Regions from separate parts of the Oceanobacter sp. 5_MG-2023 genome, predicted to be linked through region 3. Evidence: predicted binding sites of a transcription regulator. Region 3 holds the regulator's gene; each other region holds the start of a gene.
What was found. Region 3 encodes PhoB, which activates phosphate uptake and scavenging genes when phosphate is short. Its sites were predicted from a motif close to TGTCATANNNNTGTCANA; they were not measured.

Region 1: the regulator PhoB is predicted to act here: its motif matches at 1,629-1,646, upstream of Q4551_RS14550 (phosphate ABC transporter substrate-binding/OmpA family protein).
Region 2: the regulator PhoB is predicted to act here: its motif matches at 1,252-1,269, upstream of Q4551_RS15130 (esterase-like activity of phytase family protein).

The regions. Positions count from the first base shown of each region.
Region 1 is NZ_JAUORS010000027.1:2,325-5,605, forward strand. It holds gene Q4551_RS14545 (YecA family protein) at 1-118, shown strand, start outside; gene Q4551_RS14550 (phosphate ABC transporter substrate-binding/OmpA family protein) at 218-1,582, opposite strand; gene Q4551_RS14555 (BolA family transcriptional regulator) at 1,860-2,171, opposite strand; gene Q4551_RS14560 (hypothetical protein) at 2,272-2,796, shown strand; gene Q4551_RS14565 (hypothetical protein) at 2,835-3,026, opposite strand; gene ylqF (ribosome biogenesis GTPase YlqF) at 3,196-3,281, shown strand, end outside.
Region 2 is NZ_JAUORS010000029.1:34,372-37,652, forward strand. It holds gene Q4551_RS15125 (helix-turn-helix domain-containing protein) at 1-871, shown strand, start outside; gene Q4551_RS15130 (esterase-like activity of phytase family protein) at 1,317-2,861, shown strand; gene Q4551_RS15135 (hypothetical protein) at 2,945-3,103, opposite strand.
Region 3 is NZ_JAUORS010000024.1:25,123-28,403, reverse strand. It holds gene cysZ (sulfate transporter CysZ) at 1-302, shown strand, start outside; gene phoR (phosphate regulon sensor histidine kinase PhoR) at 304-1,614, opposite strand; gene phoB (phosphate regulon transcriptional regulator PhoB) at 1,621-2,319, opposite strand; gene ubiA (4-hydroxybenzoate octaprenyltransferase) at 2,427-3,281, opposite strand, start outside.

The sequences.
Region 1 (3,281 bases), on a different contig from region 3:
CGCAGACGAAGAAGAAATGGCCGACATCGATGATGACATCGAGCTGTCCGACCAGGTCTGTGGCGGTATTCCAGCAGCCGTCATCGACCTGTATCTGTTTTTCCATAGCCAGGGCTGAACCACAGGCAGCGTTATGCACCTGAGCCTGCCAGAACACAAAAAACCCGAAGCCTTTGCAGGCTTCGGGTTTTTCTTTGTCGCTTGGCAGCAGTCAGGCTCAAGTATTGTCCCTGAGCCACACCTCAACCCGGCGATTTTTCATTTTCCCTTCTGCCCGATTCACAGAAGCAACCGGTAAATACTCACCATACCCAACCGAGAGTTCAGGATAAATGCCGTTACGTACCAGTTCACGACGTACCGCCATGGCCCTCAGTTTGGACAACAGCTTGGAGCGTTTCTCGGTGCGTTTCTTGTCACCAAAGCCGATCAGCATCACTTCGGCATCGTTGCGGCCTTTCTGCTGCAGGTAATTAACCAGCCGCTCAATATCCTTCAGCGCTTTATTGTCCAGCGATGCGCTCCCGGCCCGAAAACGGAAATTAATCGTCAAACGCTTGGCATCATTGGTTATTTCACGAAAATCAGACGGTAACTCACTATAAAACTCCGGCACGACTTCTTTCAGTTCCTGTGAAATAAAACCAGAATCCGCGACCACCTGCTGTGCTTCATTGAGCTGAACAAAGCTCATAAACTCAACGACATACGGATTTTCCGGCACATCATCCGTGTACATGAACAAACGCCGGGACAAGGCATAATCTTCAGTGGCAACAGTCAGCTTGTTGGGTTTCAGTGCCTTGGCGCTGCCATCCGATACGGCCAGCAATTTGGCAGCACGGACCGATGACAAACCGACAAAACCGATTCCGTTATCATCCGCAGAGACCTCATCAGACAATACCGCATTGGATTCAAAACGCTTGGCCGATGCAATCAACGGCGTATTACCCAGCACCATGGATTTAAAACTGTCCCAGGTACCCGAGTTTTCATCACGGGCATACACATGAATGGCGCCAGGACGGCCGCCCACCTGCGACCAGTCGGTATAGCCTCCGGAGAAAATCTCGGAGATTTCATCAACACTGAGTTCACTGACCGGATTGGATGGGTGCACCACAATCGCCAAACCATCAATGCCGATGATATGTTCTGCCGATGGCCTGCTCATATCAGCGATGTGTTTTAACAGGCTGGCTTCCTTGGCCTTGATCGGACGGGATGAGGCGGCAATTTCTGATGAACCACTCGCAATCCCCTTGAAGCCGGTACCGGAACCATGTGCGGCGACGTCTATCGTCAAACGGGTACCAAGATCAGGCAAAAAACCACTGACCACTTTTTCATTATTAAACCGGGTATTACGAATTTGAACGTCTGTCGCCCCTTTTTCTTCCAGGTATTTTTTAGCCAGATTAGGTCCAAGTTCATCACCAATGGTATTGGAGCCCTGGATACCAAACAGACGTACTTCACCATTTTTTGGCAGGCCAGTGAAAGGAGATAAAATCCCGGCATTGGCGCTTGAAAAACCCAGAATGGCAAGCAGAGTCAAACAAACACGAATCGTAGTCATAATTCTGATTTCTGGTCGAGAGTTCGGCGCGAGTCTATGAATATTAAGTGACACTTTAGTTACAAAGTTGCCAACCTGACAGATCATTGCATGATGATATCGGCAGGAAATTGCGCACTTCCCGATCTGGTGGGGTCTTTTGGGGGTACAGCTGTTGGTGATTTGCGGCTTGTCCTATGGAATCAGGATTATGTCGCTGTTGCTCCGGGCCAGCCACCCGGACCAGCAGACTCGATCCAGCAGACCTGATGATGCATCAATCATCATCAGGTCATGATCAGTGTTGCCCGGCACATTGTGGCGACTCAGGTACAGCCGTCTGTGCCTGCCATTCCTGTGGCGAATACAAATGCAGCGCCAGAGCATGTACCGGATTTTGCAAAATATCAGCCACCAGGCCATACACCAGCTGATGCCGGGCCACCGGGCGCTTGCCCTCAAAAGCGTCGGATACCATCACCAGTTTGTAGTGGGACGTCGTCGCCGGGCCTGCGTGCATATGGCTTTCGTTCATCAATTCGAGATGAGATGGCGACAGTGATGCCATCTGCTCAACGATATACTCTTCTGGATACTCTTCAGGCTTCATAAAAACTCCGGTTACTCGCTCGGTAATGTCTGCGTATAATCCGCCGCCCCGAGGCATAACTCAAGCCCAGCCCTCTCTCCCGAGTGACCCGGAGCACTGCATGCACGAAAACGATAGTAACAACACCCAGAACCTGATCGACAGATATTATCAGGAAGAACAAGAGCGCCGTTTGCAAGAAAAAACCCAAGCTGAAATCAGCGTCAAGATCGAGCCAGCCGATCTTGCCATGCTGAATATGATTGCCCGTCGCTTCAACAAAAGCCGCGATGAAATCAGCCGCGACATCATGTCGACGGCGCTGATCGACCTGTTCAGCCATCTTGACGCTGGTGAACGCAAGTTACTGGCCCGCGATGCCGATGAAGCCACGCGCCAACTGGCAGAAGAAATTGCCGAAGAAAACGGCGTAACCGACGTGGATATCCGTCAGGGGCAATGGACCACGCATGAGAAACACTTCGTCAAACTGGAGCGTAAACGTGCCCGCGAGCAAGAAAAGCAGCAAGAATTATTAGCCAATGCCGAGCAAGTTCTGGCACAACAGCCAGTCGATACGCTTTCTGCAGAGGGTACGAATCCCTCCGATGAAGCAGAAGCAACATCAGTGTTTGCAGAAGCCTAGCGATTCCAGGGCGGCGCTTTCAGCGCCGCGCTATCACTCTATTTGCGCCAGAGACGCAATTCACGAAATTCTCCGGGGCCTGCTTCCATCCACAGCACCTCGGCCTGATCTGAAAAAACAAACTTATTGCCAACCAGGAAACCGGCGCGACGACGACCAGAAACCGTTGCCGAGGCCTGACGGCCCTGACGTTTGGCACTTCGAGCGAAATCTTCTTGCAAGACATCCATACATTGTCTCCAACTTGACCAATTCCACAGGAATTTTTCGACCACAGTCAGGTTATCGAGCAAATATGACATTCAAATAACGCCCAATTGCTCTCGGGCGGTTGCTCTCACCGGGCCGATCGATACAATGTGCCGCCCTAATTTATTCAGGTCAACCGGATTACACACAATGGCAGTCCAATGGTTCCCAGGGCATATGAACAAAGCCCGCAAGAAGATCAGTGAAGCCATGCCGGATATCGATCTGGTGATCGA
Region 2 (3,281 bases), on a different contig from region 3:
CAGCAGCGGTCGCTATGCCGGGCGCTATCAGGAACTCAATCTGCCGGGCATCAAGATGGTGATCGAGCGCCAGAACTGCACCGTGCACAAACGTTTCACCATGGATAAGAAATATTGCACTCTTTCCTATGTCCGCGGCACCCTCGATACCGCCCGGGTCTCTGAATATCAGGCCAACCATAAGGCGCTGTTTCTGATCCCTGCCGGAACCGAGGCGGATGTGCATGTCGGTGGTGAAGCCGAAACGGTGTATTTTCGCTTCGATCAGGAGCATTTTCAGCAACAGATGATGATTATTGACCCTGAGCGCCGGGAAGGCCCCGACACCCCTGAGCTGATGTGCCTTGAAACCCCGGGACAGGCTCAGCTGGATCAGCATATCAACCAGTTGCTGCACCACATAAGCCTCGGCCAGCCGTGCCTGACCCCTGCGGGTATAGACCGCTACCTCACCGACAACCTGATGATGATGTTGCAGTCGTCACGGCCGCAGCCGGATATCATGCACTCCAGCATCAGTAGCCGCCGTCGGGCTGTCCGGCTGGTGCATCATGTTTGTGCTTATCTGGAAGCGGTACCCAATGCCGACGCCAGCCCAGGTATTGTCGATCTGTGTCGCGAAACCAGTGTCAGTGAACGTACCCTGCAATACAGCTTCAAGACTCAGCTGGGAATGTCTCCCAATACCTACCTGCGCCTGTTTCGTCTTAACCGGGTACGCGCACTCTTGCTTCACCCTCCGTATCACACCATCACCGTCACGGAAGCAGCCATGCGCTGGCATTTTTTGCACCTTGGCCGCTTTGCCCGTGACTACACCGCCCTGTTTGGTGAATCACCTTCCAGCACCCTGCGCCGGGCCATTGCCTGACTCCGCTCTGGCTGTAACCACTCCGGCCACCGATGGCAGCAGACCCAATCCAGACCTGAATCCAGACCGGAACCCAAACCAGAGAGTCTGATGCCTGCTGTCAAACGCAGACATGCCAGCAGATATCTCGCAGATAACGCCGAAAATATTCACAACCGGACAGAACCCTGACCAGCACAAATAAAAGACAAAACGGCTACCATATTCCTTAATACCGCTTCAAATATCTCAGACCAATAAAGCCAATATGACAAACCTGACCATTTATTTGCATTTATGGCGATTTATAAAAAACAAACGGCACAGAAAAATTCAATTTCAGCAATATGTTAAACCTTGATGTCAAATCAATATATTTATAATTATATTTGTAATAAATATGTCGTTTATTTGTAAGAACCCGTCACTACCATGCGTCGATTTCTCACACCCTAGGAATCAGAACATGTTCAAGAAAAGGATAATTTCATTAACTGTATTCGGTTTGCTGACTGCATGTGCCGGAGATGACGGCGACAATGGAAACGAAGGTTTCAACAGCCTGGTAAACCATGAGCTGGTTGCATTTGGCGATAATGAATGTGTATTTGGCGGTGTAAAAATCGAATCCGGTTTGGATGCCGATGCCGATGGCACCCTGTCAGAGAGCGAAGTGGCTCAGACAACGTATGATTGCGACGCAAATACCGTTGGTGTCAATGGCTCGACATTACCCTACACCGTATTACGTAGCGACATTGAAGACGGTGCAAAACCGGGCGCTCTGTTCGAGATTCGTAATGGCGGCTACGGCTCCGACATGGTTAAGCACCCAACCAATGCCAGCCAGTTTTATGCCCTGACCGACCGTGGACCAAACGCTGTTTACACTGGCGACCAGGGTACCGGTAAAATATTCCCGGTAGAAGATTACACTCCACGCATCGGCTTATTTGAAATTCAGGACAATGGCGATGTAAAACTGATCCAGGAAACTCTATTAAAACGTCCAGACGGCACCTTAATCACCGGCTTGCCCAATAACTCCGCGTTAGGCGGTACCGGTGAAACACCTTACGCCGTATTGGACGATGGCACTGTCGAAGTGCTTCGTGAAGATATGAGCCAGCCTTACGATGAAACGACCAATCCTATCCTGCTGGATGATTATGGACTGGATGGCGAAGGCATGGTCGCGCTTTCTGATGGTACCTTCTGGGTAAGCGACGAATATGGCCCACACATGGTTCACTTCGACGCTGACGGTAATGAAATCGATCGTATTAATGCCTTTGCCGATGATGACCGTGTATCGATCAACCTGCCTGCAGAATTTTCCAATCGCCGAGCCAATCGCGGCATGGAAGGTTTAGCCGTAACACCAGATGAAAAAACACTGGTCGGCATCATGCAATCCACCATGTATAACCCAAGCAGCACAGTAAAAGACCTGGATATCGTGCGTATTGTTACAGTCAATACAGAAACAGGCAGCGTGGCGCAGTACCTGTACCGCCAGGAGAAAACACAAAACTCCCAGTCGGGTATTGTTGCTCTCAGCGCCACTGAATTTGTTGTGATCGAACGTGATGGTGCTTTCTTCGCCTCCGATGCCAGCGCCATGAAATACCTGTATAAAATTGATATCAGTAACGCTACCGACCTGGAAAGCATTACCGATTCAGGATCATGGGTTCAGGATGCCGAGCTTGGGTTAACCAAAGACGGACAAACTCTGGAAGAAGTTGTACTGAATGAAGGCTGGACAGGTTTAAATACCATTACACCGGTTACCAAAACCTTCCTGGTTGATTTGGTGGCAGAAGTTCAATACCCACACGACAAGCTTGAAGGCATGTGGCTGATTAACGATTCAACCATTGCTGTTATCAATGATGATGACTTTGCAACCTGGTCAACCAGCGGCGTGCTGGAACAAAAATATCTGGACGCAGGGCAAACCGAGATTGATGCCAACACCGTCTATATTATTGAAGACTTGGATCTTTAATATAATCGGTTGAGTGTTTTTGACGACCTGTATCTGCCTTGCGGATACAGGTTGTTATTTACACAACAAAACGTTCCAAACATTCAGGTTTTACAGCTATCAATGGCAAAGAGTTCATGGCCTGAAAGCCCCTGCTGATGACAGATCAACAGCACCTGTTCAAACAGACCTTCAATGGCTTGGAGCTGGCTGGCTGCTTCCTGTTTGAACTCAGGAGAAAAAGAACGTCGCTTGCTGGTCATCAGACACCTCGTTTATGGTGGCGATATTACCACCTACGTTGGTGTCCGGAATCATTGAACCACTACACCTCAATGGCCACTATTGCTTAACGGCCACCCTGTCTGCAGTCGCTAAACGGCTTCGCCAGAGACAATCTGGAAAGAGACAACTTGGACACCCACCCTTCTGAATAGCCGC
Region 3 (3,281 bases):
TGCTGCTGTTGTTGTCGTTTGTGCCGGGCGTCAACTTGCTGATGCCCTTCGTCTGGTTCTGGTTTGGCAGCTGGGTGATGGCGTTGCAATACAGTGATTATACTCTGGATAACCAGCAGCAGAATTTCCGTGCCAGCCGAGAGCAGGTGGCTACCCAGCGCTGGACGGCCTGGGGATTTGGTGGGGCGGTGTCGGTGCTGATGGCGGTACCATTACTGAACTGTCTGGTGCCCCCGGCGGCGGTGATCGGGGCTACGCTGTGGCAATTGCAACGGCAGGCCGATCAGTCACGGGCCGGTTGATCTATTGGCCGGCCTCATCACGGTTGTCAGATAAGCAGGCTGCGGGGAAAACACAGGTGAATGTACTGCCCTTGCCTTCGATGCTGCTGATTTTCAGCTCGCCGTCATGGTGCAGCAAGACGTGTTTGACAATAGCCAGTCCCAGTCCGGTACCGCCAGTGGCGATGCTGCGGCTGGGGTCGGCGCGATAGAAGCGCTCGGTCAGGCGGGGGATGTGATGCTGGGCAATACCGATGCCGTTATCCGAGACGCTGAAATGCCCTTTACCGCCTTCGGTATACCAGCGCAGGGTGACGTCACCCCCTTCCGGGGTGTATTTGACGGCGTTGAATACCAGGTTGGAAAATGCACTGCGCAGCTCATTATAAAAGCCCATCATTTTTTGATCCTGATCGATGGTCAGGGTAATGGTGTGCTTGCTGCTGCTGAGTGATGCGGCATCGCGACGGATGGCTTCCAGCAGCGGCTGCAGCTCGATAGGCTGAGGCTGTTCCGTCTTGCCGGTCTCCAGCCGTGACAGCATCAGCAAATCCTTGAGCAGGTTTTCCATACGATGACTTTGTTCGCTCATTTGCTGCAGCATGCGACCCCAGCGTGGTGGCAGCATCTCGGAAGCGGCTTGCATGGTTTCGACGTAACCGGCAATCACGGTCAGCGGTGTACGTAATTCATGGCTGACGTTGGCAACAAAATCCTTGCGCATTTCTTCCAGTTGTTTCAAACGGGTGATGTCATGAATCAGGATCAGGCGATCCTTGCGGCCAAACAGGGTGATATTGAACTGCAGGTAAATGCGCGGATTGATGGGCGATCGAATCGTGAGCGGTTCCTGATAATCGGCCTTGTCGAAGTAGGCCTTGAATTCTGGTGTGCGGATCAGGTTGGTGATGGGCTGGCCAATGTCTACCGGGTTGCGTAACCCCAGGTAGTTTTGTGCGGCCTGGTTCCAGAATTCCAGCGCGCCGCTGGCATCCACCATCAAGACAGAATCTTGCAGGGCCGCGGTTGAGTCCTGGATACGATTGATAATGGCCTGCAGGCGCTGCTGGTGTTTGATATTGCTTTGCTGCAAGCGCTGGTTCTCGGTAAAAATCGCTCCCCAGATGCCCAGTGTTCGCGGTAATACGGTGGTTTGTCCCTGATCCAGCCAGCGGTGCAGGCGGTACAGTTGCAGCCATTGCCAGGTGATATAGGCCCCCATCATCAAACACAATGCTTCCAGCGGCCGGTCAAAAAAGACGTAACCACAACCAACGGCCAGAATCAGCAAGTAGACAAGGCGGCGCAATTCTCTGCGCCAGACGGGGGACATCAAAATTCAGGAGGCTTTGGTCGAAAAGCGGTAGCCGGTGCCACGCACGGTTTGGATCAGTTGTTCGTGAGACTCACCGAGTGCTTTGCGCAGACGACGAATATGCACGTCAACGGTGCGCTCTTCAACGTACACATTACCACCCCAGACTTGATCGAGCAGCTGGGCTCGGGAGTAGGCCCGTTCCTGGTGGGTCATGAAAAACTGCAACAAACGATACTCCGTAGGGCCGATGTCAATCGGGTCGCCATGAGCGGTAACGCGATGGCAGACCGGGTCCAGCATCAGGCCGCTGACTTCAATGGGCTCTTCGATGCCTTGTGGGGTGGAACGGCGCAAGACGGCTTTCAGTCGTGCGACCAGTTCTCGAGGGGAAAACGGTTTGGTGATGTAGTCATCTGCCCCCGCTTCCAGCCCTTGTACTTTGTTATCTTCTTCGCCCTTGGCCGTCAGCATGATGATTGGCAACTCAGCGGTGCGGTCTTCACGCTTGAGGCGCCGGGCAAATTCGACGCCACTGGTGCCTGGCAGCATCCAGTCGAGTAAAATCATATCAGGCTTTCGATCGATAATCTGCGCATGTGCTTCCTGTACATTGGCAGCCTCAAGGCATTCATACCCGGCCATTTCCAGGGCCACGGCGATCATTTCCCGGATAGGGGCTTCATCGTCCACAATAAGAACGGTCTTGCCAGCTTTGGTCATAAGGCTCGTCACGCAAATGTCACAATAGGAATAATGCGGAGGTATTACACTGACCTAGTGTTACAAGCATGTGACACTGTTGGCATTGGCGTCAAGCCTGACACCAATTACGCGCTGGACAGGGCGTAGTGTGACAGGAGTCCGGCCCAGATCAGCGTGCCATACCAATGGGCTGCCAGAAACACTTTCATGCAGGCTTCCCGGCGGCGACTGCGGATAGACCATAATTGCCAGACCAGATACCCTCCGGCGACGCACCAGGCCAGATAAAACGGCCAGCTTGCTTCCAGCTGATTGCCCGTCAGTAACAGACAAAAATGCGCCATTCCGTAGAGAATGGCGATCATGGTGACATCCAGGTCGCCAAACAGGATCGCCGTGCTTTTGACACCAATCAGCAGGTCATCGTCGCGGTCGACCATGGCGTAAATTGTGTCGTAACCGACCGTCCAGCAAACATTGGCAATAAACAATAACCAGCAGACAGCGGTCAGCTCATTGGCCTGTGCGGCAAAGGCCATTGGAATCGCCCAGGAAAATGCAGCGCCGAGAAACACCTGTGGCAAATGGGTATGGCGTTTCATAAAGGGATAAAGTGCTGCCAGAGCGACCCCGCCGAGGGATAACCAGATGGTCAGGGCATTGGTCAACAGCACCAGCGCCAGACTGATCAGGCACAGCACAATAAAGCCGGATAATGCTTCGCGGTCAGAGATGCGTCCTTGAGTCAGGGGACGGTCCTGGGTGCGTTTGACATGGCGGTCGATATGACGGTCGGCGTAGTCGTTAATAACACAACCGGCCGACCGCATAAGAAATACGCCCAGAGTAAAAATCACCAGATTGGCAATGGAGGGAATGCCCTCGGCGGCAATCCACAGCGCCCACAAGGTTGGCCAGAGCAGCAGATAAGAGCCAATCGGCCGGTTCAGGCGTGTCAGCTGCACCCACTGATACCAGTT